2 regions of the Actinoplanes sp. NPDC049265 genome follow, and region 2 is predicted to be linked to the other one. Evidence: riboswitches for the same ligand, from Rfam matches in the RefSeq annotation. Region 2 holds a riboswitch; the other holds the start of a gene.
What was found. Region 2 has a riboswitch for S-adenosylmethionine ahead of ACGFIO_RS26875 (aminotransferase class V-fold PLP-dependent enzyme). Riboswitches for the same ligand answer to the same signal wherever they lie in the genome.
Positions count from the first base shown of each region.

Region 1: another riboswitch for S-adenosylmethionine. It lies ahead of thrC (threonine synthase); the one in region 2 lies ahead of ACGFIO_RS26875 (aminotransferase class V-fold PLP-dependent enzyme).

Region 1 is NZ_JBICSP010000006.1:47,888-56,793, forward strand. It holds gene ACGFIO_RS16860 (GNAT family N-acetyltransferase) at 1-479, opposite strand, end outside; gene thrC (threonine synthase) at 735-2,009, opposite strand; SAM riboswitch class I at 2,021-2,129, opposite strand; gene ACGFIO_RS16870 (ABC transporter permease) at 2,191-3,069, opposite strand; gene ACGFIO_RS16875 (alpha/beta fold hydrolase) at 3,111-5,885, opposite strand; gene ACGFIO_RS16880 (AAA family ATPase) at 5,971-8,172, shown strand; gene ACGFIO_RS16885 (DUF3263 domain-containing protein) at 8,250-8,591, opposite strand; gene ACGFIO_RS16890 (ABC transporter permease subunit) at 8,649-8,906, opposite strand, start outside.
Region 2 is NZ_JBICSP010000012.1:103,684-112,589, reverse strand. It holds gene ACGFIO_RS26885 (hypothetical protein) at 1-1,842, opposite strand, end outside; gene ACGFIO_RS26880 (hypothetical protein) at 1,839-2,567, opposite strand; SAM riboswitch class IV at 2,953-3,069, shown strand; gene ACGFIO_RS26875 (aminotransferase class V-fold PLP-dependent enzyme) at 3,218-4,513, shown strand; gene ACGFIO_RS26870 (S8 family serine peptidase) at 4,590-5,774, opposite strand; gene ACGFIO_RS26865 (redoxin domain-containing protein) at 5,903-6,463, shown strand; gene ACGFIO_RS26860 (beta-class carbonic anhydrase) at 6,575-7,066, opposite strand; gene ACGFIO_RS26855 (M20/M25/M40 family metallo-hydrolase) at 7,102-8,403, opposite strand; gene ACGFIO_RS26850 (DNA-binding response regulator) at 8,470-8,906, opposite strand, start outside.

The sequences.
Region 1 (8,906 bases), on a different contig from region 2:
GCATATCGCTTGTGGTCGGCCGTGGTCAGGTCGAGCCGGCTGCGGGTGTCCTGCAGGGCCGCCTTGGCGCCGGCGGCCGAGGCGAAGGCGTCACCGTCGGGGTGCTTCTGCACCGACTCGCCGGTGATGTGTTTGCGGCCCTCGGCGCGGCTGCGCTCGATCACGAAGTCGAGCAGCGCCCGCCCGACGCCGTGCCGCCGCATCGCCGGGTGCACGTTGAGGTGGGTGTTGAGCTGTTCGAGGTTGTCCAGCAGCGGCAGGGACATCTCGACCACGCCGGCCGGTTCGCCGTCCAGCGTGGCGAGCGCGTGAATGTTGCGGCACGCGGGATAACCACGACGCACCGTGTCGACGAAGAAGTCCTCGGGCTCGAACGGGATGTCCGGAACATCGCGCTCGTGTGCGGCCTTGGCGACCGCGTAGGCCTGGCGGACAACGGACTCGTCAGAACCCTCGAACTCGGCGACGTCGATGCGCATCCCCACAGACTGAACGCACTCGTGGTCCGCCGCGACCGATTTACCGAAGGAGAAATTTGGTCGGGAGGACGCGCGCACAGCGCCTCCGGCACTGGGTCGTTGGGCCCCGGTAGAGATTGTCGCCAAGCTCGAAGGTGGGGCCTCGTACGGCGTCGCGTCCTCCCGCAGAGAGCATCCTGCCGACGTTGTGATCCGTTCGCAAGTCCTCGCAGGATGGAAAAGCGAACTTACTGTCGGGAACCCGACTACACCGGGTTACCCGAGAAGGCCGGCGTCACGAGCCCCGCGCAGCGACGGCTTGATCCGGTGCGTCGGCCCGACCCGGTCGGCCACCGCGTCCAGCGTCTTCAGACCCTCGCCGGTGTTGAAGACGACGGTCTCCTTGGCCGGGTCGAGCTTGCCCGCGGCGACCAGCTTCTTGAGCACGGCCACGGTCACGCCACCGGCCGTCTCGGCGAAGACGCCGGTGGTCTGGGCCAGCAGCTGGATGGCCTCGCGGATCTCGTCGTCGTCGGCGTAGTCCATCCACCCGTCGGTGCGCTGGACCGCCTCGATGGCGTAGACGCCGGCCGCCGGGTCGCCGATGTTCAGCGACTTGGCGATGCCGGTCGGCTTGACCGGGACGATCTGGTCGGTGCCGTTGTGCAGGGCGGTCGCGATCGGGTTGCAGCCGGCCGACTGCGCGCCGAACACCCGCCAGCCGCCGGCCGGGGCCTCGACCAGGCCGATCTCGACCAGCTCGGAGAACGCCTTGTCGATCTTGGTGAGCAGCTCGCCGCTGGCCATCGGGATGACCACCTGGGCCGGGATGCGCCAGCCGAGCTGCTCGGCCACCTCGTACCCGAGGGTCTTGGAGCCCTCGGCGTAGAACGGGCGGACGTTCACGTTGACGAACGCGGTGTCCTCGAACTCGTCGGTCTCGACCAGTTCGCCACAGAGCCGGTTGACATCGTCGTACGAGCCGTCGATGGCGACCAGCTCACCGCCGTACACCGCGGTCGTGACGACCTTGCCCTGCTCCAGGTCGCCGGGGATGAAGACGATCGAGGGAACGCCGGCCCGGGCGGCGTGCGCGGCCACCGAGTTGGCCAGGTTACCGGTGGAGGCACAGGCGAACCGGGTGAAGCCGAGGCCGCGGGCCGCGGTCAGGGCGACCGAGACGACCCGGTCCTTGAACGAATGGGTCGGGTTGGCCGAGTCGTCCTTCACCCACAGCGGAGCGTCCAGGCCGATCGCCGCGGCCAGCGCGGGCGCGCTGATCAGCGGGGTGAGGCCGGGGTCGAGGGTGACGCGACCGGCCGGATCCTGACCGGCCGGGAGCAGCGGCGCGTAGCGCCAGATGTTGTGCGGACCCGCCTCGATCTGGGCGCGGGTCACCTGGGCGATCGCCGCCGGGTCGTACGCGACCTCGAGCGGCCCGAAACACTCGTAACAGGCATGCTGGGCGGCCAGGGGGAACTCGGCACCGCAGGCCCGGCAGACAAGAGCGCGGGCGGGAGAACCGACGGATGTGCTGAGGGTGGACGTCACCAGAGGAATTCCTCTCATCTTTCCCTGCCCGGGGAGGCAAGGCCGGAATTAGCACCTGCCACAGATGTGGTGGTTGCCGGGGCTTCAACGGGCCGTTCCCTCTGCCCCTCTGGATGAGGTATTCAGTTGTCTGACACACACCCTACGTGGCGATTGGCCTAGGCGAAAAGTAGTGTGACGCTCACGACGTGATGTCCTTGCGGGTGAATCGCCAGAACGCGAGCGACCAGAAGATCGTCGCGTACGCCACCGCCGCGATCGCCCCGCGCACCATGTCGTCGGTCTGGGTGGGCGTCGAGAGCAGGCCCAGCCAAGCGTCGCTGTAGTGGGTGGGCAGGAAGTCCCGGATCACCCCGAGCGCCTCGATCTGGTCGAGGATGCTGGACAGGATCCACAACAGCACCGCGCCGCCGACCGCCCCCAGCGCCGCGTCGGTCAGCACCGAGAGCAGGAACGCGAGCCCGGCCACGATCAGCAGGATGACGGCCAGGTAGCCCAGGATCCCGAGCAGCCGTAGCAGCCCTTCGCCGGGCGGGATCTCGGCGGCGATGGTGCTGCCCAGCGGGTGCCAGCCGTACCGCAGCGTCCCCACCAACAGCGCCACCCCACCCAGCGTGAGCAGCGCGACCAGCGAATAGGCGAGGGCGACGCCGAGCTTGACGGCGAGCAGCCGGGCCCGCGGCACCGGGATCGCGAGCAGGTAGCGCAGGCTGCCCCAGGACGCCTCGCTGGCCACGGTGTCGCCGCAGAATAGCGCCACGACCACGACCAGCAGGAACGACGCCGAGACGAAGACGCAGAAGAGCGCGAAGTTGAGTCCGCCCGAGGTGGCCAGGTCGACCAGGCTGGAGAACTGCCCGCCGCCGTTGTCGTCGTCCGAGCTGCCGCCGAACTCGAACGCGACAAGCACGATCAAGGGCAGAAGAGCCATGAAACCCAGAGCCAACTGGGTACGCCGGCGCGACGCCTGCCGCCTGACCTCGGCCCAGATCGGCAGCGTGGCCGACGGCCGGTACCCCGTAGCTGAGTTTCCGCGCTCCACGGTCCGGCGATCGTTCACCGTTGTGGTCGCGACCGTAGCCTCCCCGCTGCCGCTCGAGGTCATCGGTCCCCACTCCCTCGCGAGTTCTCCCCGACCAGCGCCAGGAACGCGTCTTCCAACCGGCGCCGCGGCACCACCCGGTCGACCCCGATCCCGGCCTTGACCAGCGACGCCACCACCTCGGCGCGCGGCGTGCCGTTCATGTCGACGATCAGACCGGTCGCGCCGTCCGGCAGCACCGAGGTCACGTTGAGCCCGGCGAGCACCCGCGACGCCTCGGCCACGTCGGTCACCTCGATCTGCACCGACGGCGAGTCGCCGACGATCTCGTCGACCGGCCCGGACGCCACGATCCGGCCCTTGTTCACCACCACCGCGTGCGTACAGGTCTGCTCGACCTCGGCCAGCAGGTGGCTGGACACCAGCACCGCGCGGCCGTCGGTGGCGTACCGCTTGAGCACCCGGCGCATCTCGGCGATCTGCGGCGGGTCCAGCCCGTCGGTCGGCTCGTCCAGCACCAGCAACTCGGGCAGCCCGAGCATGGCCTGGGCGATGGCCAGGCGCTGGCGCATGCCGTGGCTGTAGTTCTTCGTACGCCGATGGATCGAGTCACCCAGCCCGGCGATCTCCACCGCCTCGTCGAACCGCGCGTCGGCCCACGGCCGGCCGGTGGCCCGCCAGTACGCCCGCAGGTTTTCCTCACCGGTCAGGTGGGGCAGGAACCCCGGCCCCTCGACCAGCGCGCCGACCCGGGACAGGATCGGCGAACCGGGCACCAGCGGGTTGCCGAAGACCAGCGCTTCGCCCCGGGTCGGCATGGTCAGCCCCATCAGCACCCGCAGCGTGGTGGTCTTGCCGGCACCATTGGGACCGAGCAGCCCGACGACCTGGCCGCGCTCGACCGTGAAGCTGATCTCCTCGACCGCGACGAACCCGTCCCCGTACTCCTTGCGCAGGTCACGCACGACCAGCGGGGTCTCGGCGAACTCGGCCACGGTCGGCGCCCGGCGGGCCCGGCGGCGGCGGATCAGCAGCACCACGACAAGTCCCAGGACGATGGCGGCGATCAGGCCGGCCAGCACGTACCGCCAGATCACCTGGGGGTTGCTGATCGGCGTGCCCACCATGGTCGGCAGCGTGAGCGTGGGTTCGACCGCGACGGTGTAGGTGGCCGGCGCCGGCGGTGTGAGGTAGCCCTGGTCGGAGGCGGCGACCACGACTCGCAGCGAGTTGCCGGTCTCGATCCGCCGGACGATCGCCGGCAGTGTGACGGTCACCGGCCGCGCGGCCGCGATGTCCCGGCCGAGCCCGGTCAGCCGGACCGGCGCGACCAGCCCCGCGCTCAGCGTCTCAGCGCCCTTCGGGTCGACGTCGTAGAGCTTGACGAACAGCGTCGCCTCGCCGGTCGGTGACGCGGCCCGGAGCCGGACGGTCGGCGCTCCGACCACGTCGACGGCCTGGGTGACGGGCTTCGAGGCGAAGGTGGCGTACTGCCCCGGTATGTCCCCGGCCACGCCTGCGAGCAGCGTGGACAGCCGGCCGCCGACGCCCGGCAGCGAGGAGAGGCCGCCGGGATTGCCGTTGGGCGGGTTGGCGATCGGCTGCGCCGGGCCGGCCAGCGCGATGTCGGTGCGACCGGTCCCGCTGATTCCGGGGTACGCGTCGACCGAGTACCCGTTCGTCACCAGCCCCCGGTCGAGCGCGCTGAAGCCGGCCACCCGCGAGTACGTGAAACTGGTCGGCGGCGCCTCGCCCTCGCCCTTGACGTAGTGGTCGAGCCACTGCACGGTCAGGAACTTGGTCCGGTCCTGGTCGGTCTGCGGCCCGAGCCCGCCGTCGTGCCCGCCGGTGAACCAGGCGACCCGCACCGGCGTACCGGCCGCCGCGATCCCCCGCGCGTTGGCGTCCGCCTCGGACAGCGGAAAGAGCGTGTCCACTGCCCCCTGAACGAGCAGCGTCGGCGCCTTGATCTTTCCGAGTACCGCCTGAGGGCTGGACTCACGCAGCAAGGCCAGCGCCGCGGCGTCCGGCTGCCCCGTGGTCGCCATCGAGAGATAGGCCGCACACACATCGGCGGCAAACCGCCCGCAAGCAGGGTTGATCCCCGGCGGAAGAACCGCCGGCCCGGCGGCCGCGCCGGCATCGGACCCGGAGCCGGCGCCCTCGTCGGGCGAGCCACCCGTGGCCGCGGGCGAGGCGGCGCCGTTTCCGAAGAACAGGCCGGCCCAGCCCTTCTTGAAGACGCCGACCGCGTCGGTGCCGGCCGACTGCGGCAGGAACGAGCGCCCGAGATCGTTCCAGGTGATCAGCGGGACGATCGCGTCCACCCGGGTGTCCTGCCCGGCCAGCAGCAGCGCCAGCGCCCCGCCGTAGGACCCGCCGACCACGCCCACCCGAGGGTCGCCGGCCGCGTCGGTCTCCACCTCGGGCCGCCGGGCCAACCAGTCGAGCAGCCGCTGCGCGTCGCGGACCTCGTAGTCGGGGCTGTCCAGGTGGATCTGCCCGCCGCTGCGGCCGAAACCGCGGGCGGTCCAGGTCAGCACCGCGTACCCGCGCTCGACCAGCGACTCGGCGTCGTCCCGGACCGAGTTCTTGGTCCCGCCGAAGCCGTGCGCGAGCAGCACCGCGGGCACCTTGCCGGCCCGGTCGCGCGGCAGGTAGAAGCGCGTGTCGAGGTCGATCGTGGCCCCGCCGGAGGGCGCCTCGGGCACGGTCACCGGCTGATCGCTGGTGGTCCAGGCATCCCGGCCGGGCAGCACGGCCCCGACCACCAGACCGGCGAGGATCACGAGGACTGCCGTGGCGGCCAGGACCCTACGACGGCTCAATGGCATGCGCCCAAAGCTATCCCGGCCGATCTGAGCGAGTGCTGTGAGTGCTGTGGGTTCCCACCGGCGTGAGGGCGATAGCGTGGTAGCCGTGGCAGACGATCTCACGCTGACCGTGACCCAGCGGCCCGCGGCCCTCGACGCGCGTCGCGGCATCGTCCGCCTGCATCCCGAGGTGATGGCCGCGCTCGCGATCAACCCCGGTGACCCGCTGCGCCTGGCCGGCGCCCGCACCACCGCCGGCATCGCCGCCCGGGCCGAGGCGAGCGCCAGCCGCGCCCTGCTCTACGCCGACGACCTGACCATCGGCAACCTCGGCCTGCGCGACGGCGGCCAGGTCACCGTGACACCGATCCCGGTGGTCGGCGCCCGCCGGGTGACGTTGAGCGGCCCGGCTGAGATCGTCGCCGTCGTCTCGCCCGAGATGCTGCGCCTGGCCCTGCTGGGCAAGGTGGTCAGCGCCGGCGACGACGTCTCCCTGCTGCCACAGGACGTGCTGCTCGACGCGGACAAGCGGGCCGCGGTCGAGGGCGCCCGGCGCAGCCTCTCCAACCGGGTCGGGTACGCCTGGACCAGCACCCTGCTCAAGGTCGTCGAGGTCACCGACGCCGACGCCGCCCTGGTCTCGATGGACACCCTGGTCGCCTGGGAGCACGGCGAGGCGACCCGGCCGGCCGCCTCCGTCGCCGCTCCCGCCCGCCCGGCGACAACCGACCCCGAGGTGCCGCCGCCCAGCATCGACGACCTGCCCGGTCTGCGCGCCCAGGCCAAGGAGCTGACCGAGCTGCTCGACCTGGGCTTCCACCACCGCGAGGTGCTCGGGCGGCTCGGCACCACGGTGTCGCTGGGCGTGCTGATCTCGGGGCCGGCCGGGTCGGGCAAGTCGGCGCTGGTCCGGGCGGTCGCCGCCGGCGTCGGGGCCGAGGTCTTCCCGCTGTGGGCGCCCGAGCTGGCCGCGCTGACCAATGACGCCGCGGCCGGGCGGTTGCGCGCCGCCGCCCGGGACGCGCGTGCGGGTGGCCCGGCCGTGGTCCTGATCGCCGACGTCGAGGCTCTGGCCCCGCGTGAACAGCCCGGTCCGGTCGCCACGGTGTTCCGGCAGGTGCTGGCCGAGACGGTCCGGGCCGGTGTGGCGGTGGTCTGCACGACCAGCCGGCCCGAGGCCGTCGATCCCGAGCTGCGCGCGCCCGACCTGCTGGCCGTGCAGCTGGCGGTGGCGCTACCGGACCAGGCGATGCGCCGCGAGCAGCTGAGCGTGCTGACCCGGGGAATGCCGCTGACCGAGGATGTACGCCTGGATGACGTCGCCGCGCGTACCCCCGGATTTGTCGCCGCCGACCTCGGAGCTCTCGCCCGGGAGGCCGGTGTCCGTGCCGCCCTGCGCCAGAAGGACGCCGAGTCGCCGACCGTGACCATGGCCGACTTCGAGGCCGCACTGGACGTGGTCCGGCCGACGTCCATGGCCGAGTCGTCGCTCGAGATCGCCGCGGTCACGCTGGACGACGTCGGTGACATGACCGAGGTCAAGGAGGTGCTGACCGAGTCGGTGCTGTGGCCGCTGACCTATCCGGACACCTTCGCGCGGCTGGGGGTCTCACCGCCGCGCGGCGTGCTGCTCTACGGTCCCCCCGGCTGTGGCAAGACCTTTCTGGTCAAGGCCATCGCGGGTACGGGCAGAGCCAACGTCCTGTCGGTCAAGGGCGCCGAGTTGCTGAGCAAGTGGGTCGGCGACAGTGAAAAGGCCGTGCGTGAGCTGTTCCGCCGCGCCCGCGAGGCCGCGCCCACGCTGGTCTTCCTGGACGAGGTGGACGCGCTCGCCCCGCAGCGTGGCCAGGGCTCGGACGGCGGCACCACCGACCGCGTGGTGGCGGCGCTGCTGACCGAGCTGGACGGCGTCGAGGACCTGCGCAACGTGGTGGTGATCGGGGCGACCAACCGGCCCGACCTGATCGATTCGGCCCTGCTGCGTCCGGGCCGGCTGGAACGACTGGTCTACGTGCCGCCACCGGACGCCGAAGCCCGCGCGGCGATCCTCAAGGCGTCGTCGAAGTCGGTGCCGCTGGACGACCAGGTCGACCTGGACGCGCTCGGCGCCGACCTGGACGGTTTCTCGGCGGCCGACTGCGCGGCCCTGATCCGCGAGTCAGCGCTGGCCGCGATGCGCGAGTCCCTCGACGCGACCACGGTCACCGCCGCGAACGTGACCACCGCCCGCTCCCGCATCCGCGCCTCCTTGGACCCGGCCCAGGTCGCCTGGCTGGCCAACTTCGCCGACCAGCAAACCCGCGCCTAGCCCTACCACTCCCTCACACAGTGGTCGCGCAGCGCGGCATCCGGGCCGGAACCACCGCCCGGCCCTACCACTGAGGGCTAGCGGCGGCGGGTGCGGGTGCGGGTGGCGCGCAGGCGGCGGAGGCGGCCGACCAGCACCGGCTCGTGCTCCAGCGCGGCCGGATTGTCCAGCAACGCGTTCAGAAGCTGGTAATACCGGGTCGAGGACAGCTCGAAGGTGTCCCGGATCGCCTGCTCCTTGCTGCCCGCGTGCCGCCACCACTTGGCCTCGAAGGCCAGGATCTTGAGCTCGCGGTCGGACAGGGCGGGCTCGGTCGCCGCCGCGGGCTCGTGCGCGGAGGTGCACGGCGCGGGCGGCCGCTGCGCCGGCGCGTGACCGGCCGGCCGATCCACATCGGACGGCGAAGATTCGGGGTGCATGGTGCTCCTGAGCGTGGGGATCGAAGAGCATCGTAAGGTCTGCACCCCGAAGCTACCTCACGCGATGTCCCGCTTACGCATAGTCCACAAGGCGGCACCCACAATGACGACGAAGATCGCCGCCCACAGCGCGCCGGCCATCGGCCAGGTCAGCGTCAGCGTGTCCGGTTGGCAGCCGTTGACCGAGGAGAACTGGCAGGAGTTGTAGTCCTCCAGCTTGAACTCCTTGTTCATCCAGGCGACGGCCCAGATCGGCAGCAGCCAGACCTCGCCGAACGGCACCTCGGCCATGTTCAGCACCAGGTAGAGCCCGAA
Region 2 (8,906 bases):
CCGGGTCTCGTCCTGCATGATCAGGTCGGCCAGGCTGTCCCCGATGCCGGCGGCGATGTAGCGGTCGTCGATGACGGCCAGCCGGTCCAGGGCGGCCAGCGCCTCGCCGACGCCGAGCGGGCCGAGGCTCACGCCGTACACGCGGGCGGCGGTGGCCTGCCCGAACGGCAGGTCGGCGTTGCCGGCCAGCCCAGTGACGATCGCGTCGACCAGGGGCCGCAGCGCCGGTTCGGCGGCCGGCACCCGCAGGGCGTAGGCGACCACCTCGCGATTGCGGAAGTTGCCGGTGTCCTGAGCCATCGCCCGGAGCACCTGGGTCCAGACGAAGTCGAACGCGAACGTGGATACCAGGCCGAGCGCGGTGCCGGCCCGGGCCCGGATCTCCTCGTTGAGGTCGCTGGACAGGTCGTGCAGCCAGCCCAGCAGTTCGCGGTGCAGGCCGAAGCGGCGCCAGACGTGTTCGAGGACCAGGCGGGGGAAGTCCTCCGACCGGTATCCCATGGCCTCGACCGGGACGGTGCCGAACATGCCGCGTTCGACACCCGGCCGCGTCTCGGCCCGGAGCCGGCGGAGCACCTCGGTGCGGGTGTGCCGGAACGGGTCCCGCCACGGCGCCAGCACGTTGTCGCCGGCCACCTGCGGCGGCCCGTCGAGGCGTTCGGTGAGCAGGTCGGCCGCGTGCACGACGTTCTCGTACGGCATGCCGTCGAGCACCGCGAGGGCGATCGCCAGGCATCGGGCGGGCAGATCGGGCAGGCCGCCGAACCAGATGTCGAACTCCTCGGTGGCGACCTGCGACATCCGCTGCCGGACCCGTCCGATGTCGATCGTCGCGCCGTCGATGGCCTGCCCGACCATGGTGGCCAGGTTGGCCGCGACGTGCATCGGCACGTCCTCGGTGAGCACCTCCTCGGACAGCGCGACGACCTCGACATCGACCTTGACCCGCGCGTACAGCCGGGGGTCGTCGAGGCGCCAGGCCAGGTGCCGGTCGAAGATGTCGGCGACCGGAGGCGCCGTGCCGAGGTCGACGACGTGGCCGGCGACGTCCTGGTCGGCGAGCGCGGCGCTGCTGTCCAGGGTCACGACCAGGCGTCCGTCGATCTCCTCCAGGGCGGCCTCGACGTGTTGCAGGACGTTGCCACCGACGGCGTCCCAGGCGAGCGGCTCCTGCAGCAGGAACCCGGCGCCCCGCGGCAGCGCCCCCGCGGTCCTGGCCGCGCTCTCCAGCGTCGCGGCCAGTGTGGCCAGCTGGATGGCGCGGTCGAGATGGAAGATGGGCCGGTCGGCCGGTGACTGCAGCAGCCGGATCGCGGCGGCGCACTTGCCCCGGTTGGGGTCGGCCCGCAGGATGACGATCCGTTTGCCGTGCTCTTCCGCGCGGACGCGCGACCACTCCGGAGGGGCCACGAACGCCCGCCGCACCATGTCGGCCAGGGCGATGCCGAGCCGGGGGAGACGGACCCGCTCGCGTCCCTCGTGGATGGTCACGTACTTGTCGCCGCTGACCCGGTCGCCGGCGACGTGATCGCCGAGGAACTTGCCCGCCGCCTCGCGGAGCAGGTCGGCTCGCTGCTGCGGGTTGACCGCGGCCTGGACCTTGCCGCCCTTGCCGTCGAGCTTCGCGTCGGTGGCGACCTCGGTGTCGGCCGGCGTCGTGGCCGGGGTCTTCGACGGGTCGGGTGGCGCCGGGCCGGCCGGAGCCCCGGGCGTCTTCGGCGCGGCCGGGGCGCCGGCGGCCTTCGGCGCGGCCGGTGTGCCCCCGCCGGCGCCGCCCCCGCCTGGCGTCGCCGGTGTGGCCGGTGTCGCCGCGGGTGTGGCCGGGGCCGCGGGAACGTTCACCGGGGCCCGCCGAAGTGGTAGACGTCGCCGCCGACCTTGTCGCCCCGCACGTAGTCGCCGTTATTCACCTGAGGGCCGTACACCGTGGTGGTGGGTGCGGCCGGGCCGGACGACTCGCTTCGCCGCTCGGGCCGGCGGATCAGCGGCGGGCTGGGGTGGCCGGGCACGCTGATCCAGGCGTCCTCGTGCAGCTCCTTCTTGGCCAGCGTGATCCGGGCGAACGACGCCGGGTCGATGTACCGGTACCCGTGCCGGACCACCCCGCGATAGATCTCGTCGGAGACGATGAGGGCCATCGCGGCGTCGGGCGCGGCGGCCAGCGCGTCGCGCAGTTCCTGGGCGTCGACCAGGCGCGCCGCCGTGTTGATGGCCTCGCCCTGCCAGCCGTGTTCGTCCTGCAGGCAGTTGCCCTGGTGCAGGGCGACGCGCATGCGCATCTGATGCTCGGCCGAGAACATCCGGGACTTCTCCCGCAGCGCCCGGTCCAGCGCGTCGACGAAACGCCCGGCCAGGGTCACCGAGTCGGCCGTGGCCGTCGGCACCAGCATGACGATGCCGTCGCCGCGGTCCAGCCGCACGATCTCGCCGTCCCGTCGCACATCGGCGAACGCTGTCCGGACGACTTCGTACATGGCCGCGCGCAGTGACGCCTGCATGGGATTGGTGCGCTGACCGAACCGCTCCACGTCGACGACGACGATCGAGTAGAAGATGGGATCGGGCATGGAAGAGCCTCCGATGGGCAGGATGAGATGAGCGCCGCGTAAGCACTGTGGGGATGCCGGGCAGGGATGAGAAGGCCATCTGGCGTGGACGGCCACTTCGGTCGGAAGAGGGACCGATTCCCGTACGCCCGGTGCTCGGTCCGGTTGGCGAGACTAGGCCCGCCGCTGCCCGCGATCCAGGTCATCGGTGCCCGCGACACGTACTCCGGGCGTCGGGCCGAGCAGAGTCGACCTGATCGGTCAGGCGCGCCGCCCGATCATGGGGAGGGCTCCGGTCTTCCTCGCTTACCCCGGACGGGTGACCCGGATTCCAGCACCGGAGCGAGCCGCCGGGGACCGGCCGGCGCCTGATGTGACGACCGGCGGGATGATATGGTCGGCGACAGGTCATGAGTGCCAGCGCGTAGCCCCGGCTTGCTGGCCGGCAACCCTTGCGTTCGCGATGGGGTGCCCCGGGTGAGGACCAGGCTGCGCGTCACTCGACGCGGGGCAAGCGCGGGCCCGTGCGGGTCCCCGACCCTCACGAGGAGAAGGCCATGTCTGTCGCTTTTCAGAACAGCGACCAAGAAGACGTGCGAGACCTTAAAGAGGACGTGCGAGACCTTAAAGAGGACGTGCGAGACCTTAAAGAGGACGTGCGAGACCTGGAGATCGTCGGCAACGAACTTACCGTCGAGATCGCCAGTGGCCGCACCGTGCGATTCGCTCACCTCGACTACGCCGCCTCCGCGCCCTGTGTGCGCGCCGCGGCCGACGCGGTCCAGGACCTACTGCCCTTCTACGGCAGCGTGCACCGCGGCACCGGGCTCCGGTCACAGACCTCGACCCTGGAGTACGAGCGGGCCCGCGACATCGTGGCCGAGTTCGTCGGCGCCCGCCCCGGCGACCATGTGATCTTCACCCGTAACACCACCGACGCGCTCAACCTGCTGGCCCGCGCCCTGCCGACCGGCACCACCACTGTCGTCTTCGACGGCGAGCACCACGCCAACCTGCTGCCGTGGTCCTCGGTGGTGCGGCTGCCGTCCCCCGCCACCCCCGACGCCGCGGTCGCCGCGCTGGCGGCGGCGCTGGCCACGATCGACGGCCCAGTGCTGGTCGCGGTGACCGGGGCGAGCAACGTGACGGGCGAGATCTGGCCGGTCCGGCGCCTCGCCGACGTCGCCCACCGGCACGGCGCCCGGGTCGTCGTGGACGCGGCGCAGCTGGCTCCGCACGTACCCGTCGACCTGAATGATCTCGGCGCCGACTACCTCGCCCTGTCCGGGCACAAGCTGTACGCCCCCTTCGGCGCCGGCGTGCTGGCCGGCCGGGGCGACTGGCTCGACGCCGCCCAGCCCTACCTGCGCGGCGGCGGTGCGAGCGCGGCGGTCGGCGACGAACCGGCCGAGATCACCTGGACCACCGGGCCTTCCCGGCACGAGGGCGGCACCCCGAACCTGCTGGGCGCGGTGTCGCTGGGCGCCGTCTGCGCCGCCCTGCTGCGGGCCGACCGGGCCGCGCTGCTGGAGCACGAGCAGAGTCTGCTCGACGGCCTCGGCGGGGTGACCCTGTTCGGCGGCGCGGTCGCACGGGTGGGCATCGCGTCCTTCGCCGTGCCCGACCCGGCCGGGGTGGCGGCCACCATGGCCGAGCGGTACGGCATCGGGGTCCGGGCCGGCCAGTTCTGTGCCCACCCCCTGGTCCGCCGCCTGACCGGCGCGACGCCGGCCGCGTCGAGCGCGGCGGTCGCCTCGGGTGCGCCGGTTACCTCGAGCGCGCTGGTCACCTCGATCGCGCCGGTTGCCTCGGGTGCGCCGGTTGCCTCGGGTGCGCGGGCCGGGTCGGGCGCCGTGGCCGGCGACTGTGCTACCACCGGTTTGCTGCGCGCGAGTTTCGGTCTCGGCTCGACCCGCGACGACGTGGATCGCCTGATCTCCGCTCTCACCGACCTCGGCCTGCGCTGACGATTCACCTCGTCGTCCACGCCGGGGAGCAGCGAACGGCCCGGTCCAAGGGATCCGGACCGGGCCGCCGTGCGGATCAGCTGAGGGAAGCCGTGTAGAGCAGGCGGTTCGGCGAGCCGCTGCCCGGGCCGGACACGACGCCGGTGGTCGCGGCGGCCACGATGGCGTTGTTCACGGTGGTCACCGACGCGCCGGGGTGGGCCGACAGATAGAGCGCGACCGCCCCGGCCACGTGCGGCGACGAGAACGAGGTGCCGCTGCCGGTGTACGTGGCGGTGTCGCTGGTCCGCCAGTCCGAGGTGATGTCGACGCCGGGCGCGAACAGGTCGAGCACCGAACCGTAGTTGGACCAGTTGGCGCGTACGTCGGTGCGGTCGGTGGCCCCCACGGTCAACGCCTCGGTGACCCGCGCAGGTGAGGTGTTGCTCGCGTTGGCGCCGGAGTTGCCGGCCGCGATCGCGTACGGGATGCCTGCCGCGATCGACCGCCGGACGGCCGCGTCCAGCGTGCTGCTGACCCCGCCGCCGAGGCTGAGGTTGGCGACCGAGCGCCCGGGCGCCGCGTGCGCGGTCACCCAGTCGATGCCGGCGACCACGCCCGCCGTGGTGCCCGAGCCATTGTTGTCCAGCACCCGTACGCCGACCACGTTGGCCTGCTTGGCCAGGCCGTACGTGCTGCCGACGGCGACGCCCGAGACGAACGTCCCGTGGCCGTTGCCGTCCTGGGCCACGTTGTCGTTGTCCACGGCGTCGTAGCCGTAGCTGGCCCGGCCGCCGAAGTCCTGGTGGGTGATCCGGATCCCGGTGTCCACCACGTAGACCGTGACGCCGCTGCTCGGCCCGTACGTGTAGGTGGTGCTCAGAGGCAGGCCGCGCTGGTCGGAACGGTCGAGGCCCCAGGGTGCGCCGGTCTGGGTGGCGGTTACGCGTACGGTCTGGTCCGCCTCGACCGTGCCCACCGCGGGGTCGGCGGCGAGCCGTGCGGCCTGCGGTGCGGTCAGCTTGGCGGTGAAGCCTTCGACCGCGTGGCCGAAGACCCGGTCGGCGCGGCCGCCGTAGCGCCGGCTGATCCGGTCGGCGTTGGCCCGGTCGATCTGGGCGCCGGCCTTGAGCGTGACCAGGTAGCTGCCGGCGACGGCGTCGGGGCTGGCGGCGTGCAGCACGGTGCCGGTGGCCTCGGCGGCCAGGGCGGGGGTGGCGGTGACCGCCAGGGCGGTGCCGGTGACGACGGCGGTGGCCAGGGAGAGCCGAGCAGGTCGCATCTGTTCCTCCAGGTGATGGATGCCTGGGGACCACGCTAGGAAGAAACCATGTATCGACGTTCAACGATTGAATACGAACCGAACAATATATTTATCTCCTATAGTTTTTGTGGGGATATGATGGCGTCATGACCGTCACTCAGGAACGTCGGGTCACCGGTGCGGAGTTCGCGCGGTTGGTGGAGCGCAACGCTTTGCACCAGCGCATGGTGACCGCGGGCGACCGCCTGCCGATCGAGCCGCTGGTCGAGGTCGATCTCGGCCCGATCCATCTGGACCGGCTGCTGCGTACCGGCCCGGTGGTGCTGTTGTTCATCCGGCACGCCGGGTCGTCCGCCTGTGGCGCCGCGCTGACCGCGTACCGTACCGGCCTGGCGCCCTCGCTCGCCGCCCGGGACGCGCACCTGGTCGCGGTCAGCCCGCAGGCGCCGCGCCGGCTGGCCGCGCTGAAACACCGCTACGACTTCGACTTCCTGGTCGCCTCCGACCCGCGGCACCGGCTGATCGACGCGCTCAACATCGGCTTCGCCGCCCCGGGGGCCGACATCCAGCTCGGCACCCGCCGCAACGTCCTCCCGTTCGCGGCCGCGATCGTGGCCGACCGGGCGGGCGTCGTCCGATTCGCCGACGTCCGCCCCGACTGGTCCACCCCGATCGCACCCGACCGGATCGTCGCGGCCCTCGCCTGACCGCGGACCCCACCGACCGCGGCCGAGGGTGAACGAAACTGTTTCGTTTCACTCCGGTCCGGTGGCGGGCCGCCGGGCGGTCCTAGACCTCGCGCAGGCGGCGAGGCGCGCCTATTTGACCTCGCGGAGGCGGCCGGTCTCGACCTCGTAGACGAAGCCGCGCACCGAGTCCTTCGCCGGGATGAACGGGTCGTCGAGGATGCGCCGGACCGACTGCCGTACGTCCTCGTCGAGGTCCGTGAACGCCTCGGCCGCCCAGGCCGGCTTGATGCCCACGTCGGCCTGGATCGACGCCTTGAACTCGTCGTCGGTGAAGGTCAGCATGCCGCAGCCGGTGTGGTGGATCAGGATGATCTCGGTGGTGCCGAGCAGCCGCTGGCTGATGGCGAGGCTGCGCAGCTCGTCCGCGGTGATCACCCCGCCGGCGTTGCGGATCACGTGAGCGTCGCCCTCGGTCAGGCCGAGCAGTCCGTACGGGTTGAGCCGCGCGTCCATGCAGGCGACGACGGCGACGTGCTTGGCGGGCGGCAGGGGCAGGTCGCCCCGGTCGAACGAAGCGGCGTAGCGCTCCGCGTTGGCGAGCAGCTCATCGGTCACAGTCATGCCCTAACCCTACATTTCCGCTGGGATTTGGGGAGCTAGGAACTTCGCAGCAGGCGGTCGAGGACGCGCGTGCCGAAGGTCAGGGCGTCGACGGGTACGCGTTCGTCGACGCCGTGGAACAGCGACGTGAAGTCGAGGTCGGGTGGCAGCCGCAGCGGCGCGAAGCCGAAGTGCCGGATGCCCAGCCGCCGGAACGACTTGGCGTCGGTGCCGGCCGGCAACAGGTACGGCAACAGCCGCGCGCCCGGGTCCTCGGCCTCGATCGCCGCGGCCATCGCGTCGACCAGGTGGCCGTCGAACGTGGTCGACACGGCCGGCATGGTGTCCCACTCGGGCCTGACGTCCGGTCCCAGCACCTCGACCAGCTCCCGTTCGAACGCCTCCTCGCGGCCGGGCAGCATCCGCGCGTCGACGGTGGCGTGCGCGGCCGACGGCACCACGTTGGTCTTGTAGCCCGCGTTCAGCATCGTGACCGTGGCCGTGTCGCGCAGCGAGGCCCCGATCATCCGGGACAGGTGGCCGAGCCGCGCCACGAACGGCTCCGGGTCGGCCGGGTCGAACCGGATCCCGCTCATCTCGGCCAGCCCGGTCAGCAGGTCGCGGACCGGCGGAGTGAGCAGCAGCGGGAACCGGTGCCGGTCGAGCCGGGTGACCGCGGCGGCCAGCTTGGCCACGGCGTTGTCGGTGTGCAGCAGCGAGCCGTGCCCGGCCGTGCCCCGGGCGTGCAGCCGCAGCCACATGGTGCCCTTCTCGGCCGTTTCGACCAGGTACGCCCGCCGCCCGCCGGCCGTGACCGAGAAGCCGCCGACCTCGCTGATCGCCTCGGTGGCGCCCTCGAACAGCTCCGGCCGGTGGTCGACCAGCCACGACGCGCCGTGCCGGCCACCGGCTTCCTCGTCCGACACGTACGCGAAGATCAGATCTCGCGGCGGCACCACGCCGGCCCGCTTGAACCGCCGCGCGACCGCCAGCGTCTGGGCCAGCGTGCCCTTCATGTCGACGGCGCCCCGGCCCCACACGTAGCCGTCGCGCACCTCGCCCGAGAATGGGTGCACGGTCCAGTCGGACGGATCGGCGGGTACGACGTCCAGGTGCCCGTGCACCAGCAGCGCACCCCGGGACGGGTCGGCGCCGGCCAGCCGGGCGATCACGTTGCCGCGGCCGGGTGCACCCGATTCCACGTACGTGACGTCGTAACCCACCTCGGACAGCTTCCCGGCGACGTACTCGGCCGCCGGTCGTTCCGTGCCCGGCCCGCCGGCGTCGGCGGTGTTGGTGGTGTCGATGGCGATCAGCTCACTGGCCAGCCCGACCACCTCGTCCTCGGCGTCTGTCACCCTCCTACCCAAGCACGGCTGGGCCTCTGGTGCCGAGGATCGGGTCGGCGGCGGGTATCGGCCGGGTCAGATCCACCCGCGACCGCGGGCGATGCGGACGGCCTCGTGCCGGTTGACCGCCCCGAGCTTGCCGACCGCGGCCGACAGGTAGTTGCGGACGGTGCCGGGAGAGAGGCGTACCCCGCGGGCGATGTCGTCGATCGGCGCACCCTCGGCGGCCAGCCCGAGGATCTCCGCCTCGCGGGTGGTCAGCGGGCTCGCGCCGGCGCTGATCGCCTCGGCGGCCAGCTGCGGGTCGACGTAGCGGCCACCACTGTGGACGGTGCGGACGACCATGGGCAGCACCTCGGCGGCGGCGGTCTTGGGCAGGAAGCCGCGCACCCCGGCGGCCAGCGCCCGCTTCAGATGGCCGGGCAGGCCGTGGCTGGTCACGATCATGACGTGGCAGGTCGGCACGTCCCGCTGGATCGCCTCGGCGACCGCGATGCCGTCCCGGTCGGGCA